DNA from 2 places in the Microcella sp. genome. Region 2 is predicted to be linked to the other one. Evidence: predicted binding sites of a transcription regulator. Region 2 holds the regulator's gene; the other holds the start of a gene.
The links. Region 2 encodes LexA, which represses DNA repair genes until DNA is damaged. Its sites were predicted from a motif close to TCGAACANNTGTTCGA; they were not measured.

Region 1: the regulator LexA is predicted to act here: its motif matches at 927-942, upstream of KL788_RS12690 (DUF222 domain-containing protein).

Annotation. Positions count from the first base shown of each region.
Region 1 covers NZ_JAHHDS010000003.1:2,260,853-2,263,252, forward strand. The annotation lists gene KL788_RS12690 (DUF222 domain-containing protein) at 1-911, opposite strand, end outside; gene KL788_RS12695 (aminopeptidase P family protein) at 1,203-2,400, opposite strand, start outside.
Region 2 covers NZ_JAHHDS010000002.1:69,716-72,115, forward strand. The annotation lists gene KL788_RS00955 (histidinol-phosphate transaminase) at 1-345, opposite strand, end outside; gene KL788_RS00960 (LysM peptidoglycan-binding domain-containing protein) at 421-798, opposite strand; gene lexA (transcriptional repressor LexA) at 1,132-1,854, shown strand; gene hflX (GTPase HflX) at 1,882-2,400, opposite strand, start outside.

The DNA.
Region 1 (2,400 bases), on a different contig from region 2:
CCTGCGATGAGGAGGTGCAGGAGCGCATCTGAGGCGTATTGCTCAGGGGTGCGGTCATCGTTGGCGATGCGTGCAGCCTTCTCGATCTCTGCGGGGTCGGTGAACTGCACGGTGCGACGATTCGGCGAGATCGCCCGGTCGACGAGTTCGCGCACCTGGGCGGCTGACTCGGGGTCGAGCACCCAGGTTGCCCGGGTCATGCCGTCGGGCTGCATGAACAGGCGGAACGAGCGCGCCTCGCGCTGCTCGCGCTCGCGGTCGGCGATGACCTCGACGTCGAGGTTCTCGCGCAGGGAGCGCGCGAGTCGGTGCAGGCGGTCGACATCGAGCAGCGCTGACGACTCGACGAGCTGCGTGCACACGACGAGCAGGTCGTCGGCCGAGATGCGATCGGTCGGCTCGCCGAGCGCCGAGCGAACGGCGTCGAGAGCGGCCGCACTCATGGCCCCCGCGCGCACCGCCGTGATCGCCGGCTCGAGGTAGGTGGGCGCTGGCGGCACCGTGCCGCCCACGCCCACGCCCACGCCCACGCCGTCGGCCGAGGCTTCGCCCGACTCGTCAGAGGAATCGGTCGCGTTCTCGAAGGCGACGAGCAGTCGGCCGGCGTTCACCGCGGTCACAGCGTCGCGACGGGATTCACCGGTCGTCACGCGCACGAGCTCTTCGACCGTGCGGTGCCCGAGGCGCTGCGCGAGTCCGTCGTGGGCGAGCTCGGGGTGCGAGCGGCGGGCGAGCTCGCCGGCGATGAGGGCCGTGCGGGCATCGACAAGGCGGCGCGCGAGCGCCCCCAGGTCGGTCAACGACAGCAGGTCGTCGTCATCGAGCACTCGAAGATCGCTCGCGACGATCGGCGCGCGCTCGAGCTCGGCCACGACACTGGCGAGGTGCTCAAGCGGGCTGGATGATGACATACCTCGATGATTCCATCGAACGTATGTTCGATCAAGAGGCTGAGGAAATCTTGGGATAAGTGCTGAGAAGCCGAGGTTGTGGAGGAGGGGCGGGGAGGTGGTGGGGCGGCGCTGAGGGCCTGGCCGGGTGACGGGCGGCGCTGCGGGGTGGCCAGGTGACGGGTCACGCTGCGGAGGTGGGCGGGTGACGGGGTGGAGCAGGATGGGCAGCGTGGAGGCGGCGAAACGGCCCACGTCGGGTGAATCAGGCCCGCGGCAACCCCGGCAACCCCGGGCGCCCTCGGGCGGGCGCTAGCTCGACCGCATCCACCCTTCGACCTCATCAGCCGTGCGCGGAATGCCCGCCGACAGGTTCTCCGCACCCTCAGCGGTCACGAGAATGTTGTCTTCGATGCGCACGCCGATGCCGCGGTACTCCGCCGGAACGGTCAGGTCGTCCGGCTGAAAATACAGCCCCGGCTCGATCGTGAAGACCATGCCGGCTTCGACGAGTCCGTCGGCGTAGAACTCGCGCCGCGCCTGCCCGCAGTCGTGCACGTCGAGTCCGAGGTGGTGCGAGGTTCCGTGCACCATGTAGCGGCGGTGGTATCCGGCGTCGGGCGCGAGACTCTCGTCAGCGCTGACCGGCAGCAAGCCCCATTCGGCCGTCTTCGTCGCGATCACCTGCATCGCGGCCGCGTGAACCTCCTTGAAACGGATGCCCGGCCGAACCACCGCGAACGCCGCGTCAGCCGCCTCGCGAACGGCTTCGTACACCCGACGCTGCACGTCGGTGAAGACCCCGGACACGGGCAGCGTGCGCGTGATGTCGGCGGTGTAGTAACTGTCGAGCTCGACTCCGGCGTCGATGAGCACGAGGTCGCCGGGCACGACGGGGCCGTCGTTGCGGGTCCAGTGCAGGATGCACGCGTGCGGGCCGCTCGCCGCGATCGTGTCGTAGCCGACTGTGTTGCCCTCGGCCCGCGCTCGCCGGTTGAACGTGCCCTCGACGAGGCGCTCGCCGCGAGGGTGCGCCGTGATGGCGGGCAGGTCGGCGATGATGTCGTCGAACCCGCGGTGGGTGGCCTCGACGGCGCGGCGCAGCTCGGCGATCTCGAAGTCGTCTTTCACGAGCCGCAGCTCGCTCAGGTCGCGGGCGAGCTCGGCGTCGCGAGTGGTGTCGACGTCGGGCGCAGTCGCGTCATCGAGCGAGCTCGCGAGCAGCCGAACCCCGTCGAGCCGGTCGGTCAGAGCTCGATCGGCCTCGCGCACGACGAGCGTCTCGACGAGCGTCTCGACGAGCGTCTCGACGGGCGTCTCGACCGGCGAGCCGGCATCGAGCCCGGCCAGCACAGCCTCGAGCGCGTCGAGCCCGGCAGTCGGTAGCGCGAGATCGACGGCAACCTCGTCGAGCGACGGCCGGCGCCCGGTCCAGAACTCGCCGATCTCGGGGTTGGCGTAGAACTCGTCTGAGTCGCGGCCGGCGGCCTCGCGAAAGTACAGAGTCGCC
Region 2 (2,400 bases):
CGGCGGGAAGCCGAGCACCGAGCGTCCGGGGCCGCCGAACGCCTGCAGAATGTGCTGAATTACTTCGTTCGAGCCGTTCGCAGCCCAGATCTGCTCGGGGGTCACACCATCGCCGAGATACTGAGCAAGATGCTCGCGCAACCGCGTGAACTCGCGATCGGGATAGCGGTTGACCGACTGCAGCTCGCGTGCGACCGCTGCCAAGACATGCGCGATGACCTCGTCAGGAACAGGATGCGTGTTCTCGTTGACGTTGAGCGCGATGCGCACCGTCTTCTGGGGTGCGCCGTACGGGGTCAAGCCCCGCAGATCGTCACGGATCGGCAGATCGTCGAGGGTCGTCACCCGCTCATCGTAGCCGCGGGCATCGGGCACCTCTCACGAGGCAGTCCCGCGTGCGCAGGGAGTCAGAGGAGGCGCTCAGTCGACGTAGCGTTCAGGAACGACGAGCTGCTGGCCGGGCACGACCGACGCGCTCTCGAGCGCGTTGATCGACATGAGGTCGGCGACGACATCGGCCGTGGAGGAGTCGGGAGCGATCGTCGCTGCGAGCGACCACAGTGATTGGCCGGCTTCGACCGTCACGGTCGTGACCGCCGCGCTGTCACCGCTGGTCGAGGTGGCCGTCGCTCCCCCGCCGTTGAGTGACATGCTCACCAGCGCGATCACGAGCGGCAGCGAGACGAGCACCGCGATCACGGCCCGGCCGCGACGCGTCAGACGCAGACGCGTGCGAGGCACGAGACCGACCGAGGGCATCGTCGATGCGAAGCGGTGGTCGTAGATGACTGCGCTCATGGTGTCGCCCTTCGGTCGATGCTGCTGCGGTGTTTCGATGGTGCTGTGCTGCGTGGTACAGGTCCCCCGGCAGGGGGCTGCCGGGGGATGCACCGCTTCTCGGCCGGGAGAGGCGATGCGAACCTGTGTTCCGAACATACCTTCGATCGAACACAGTTTCAAGCCCTCGCCCCACTTTCGTGACCAATCGTGCGACACACTCGAACAGATGTTTGATATGAGCCGTTCGACTGGATAGAGTTTCGAGGGTTCGAGAGCATTCCACTCGACACCACCGACATTCGCGAGGACCACCGACAGTCGACAGAACGCATCTGTCAGGACGGAGCCGACATGGCCGACGAGCTGCACGACGACCTTCGTGATCTCGACACCGGCGCCTCGCCGAGCGCTCCGTCGACCCGCCGTCGTACGACGCTGAGCGACAAGCAGCGCGAGATTCTCTCGGTCATTCAGGCCTCTGTCGCTCGACGCGGCTACCCGCCGAGCATGCGGGAGATCGCCGAGGCGGTCGGTCTCGCCTCGCTTTCGAGCGTCTCGCACCAGCTGGGGCAGCTCGAACTGAGCGGCTACCTGAGGCGCGACCCCAACCGGCCTCGCGCCCTCGAGGTGCTCATCGACCTCGAACCCGACCCCTCGCACGCGGTCGACTCTGACGCCCTTCCTGGCCCGTCAGTGGGCGATGCTGCGATGGTGCCGCTCGTGGGGCGCATCGCCGCAGGTATTCCGATCACTGCCGACCAGATGGTCGAAGAAGTGGTTCCGCTGCCGCGGCAGCTCGTCGGCAAGGGCGAGCTCTTCATGCTCACCGTCGTCGGCGACTCGATGATCGACGCAGCGATCTGCGACGGCGACTGGGTCGTCGTGCGTCAGCAGAGCACTGCCGAGAATGGCGAGATCGTCGCGGCCATGCTCGACAACGAGGCGACCGTCAAGGTGTTCAAGCAGCGCGACGGGCACACCTGGCTGCTGCCGCAGAACTCGGCCTACGAGCCGATCCTCGGTGACCATGCGACGGTGCTGGGCAAGGTCGTCGCGGTACTGCGCTCGGTCTAGTCCGACGAGCGCTCCGCGAGCATCCGGCTAGCCCGCCGGCTGCACCGTGTACTGCTCGACCAGCGTGGCGATCTCGGGGGTCGCGAACGCGTGCACGCGCGTGCCCGACTCCACGTAGTCGGTCGCGATGATGCGCCCGCGCTCGTGCAGCAGCGAGACGAGATCGCCTCGCTCGTAGGGCACGACCACGGTCAGCTCGATCTCGGGATTCGGCAGCAGGGCAGCGATGCGCGCCTGCAGCTCGTCGATGCCCTCGCCGGTCTTGGCCGAGACGAACACCGCATCAGGCACGAGGCCACGCAGAAGCAGCCGGGCGTCGTCGTCGAGCAGGTCGCTCTTGTTGATGGCGACCAGCTCGGGCAGTTCGCGTGCACCGACCTCGCCGATGACGTCGCGCACGGTCGCGAGCTGAGAGGCAGGGTCGGGGTGGGCTCCGTCGATGACGTGCAGCACGACGTCGGCCTCGGCAACCTCTTCGAGTGTCGACCGGAAGGCCTCGACGAGCTGATGCGGCAGGTTGCGCACGAATCCGACCGTGTCGGCGAT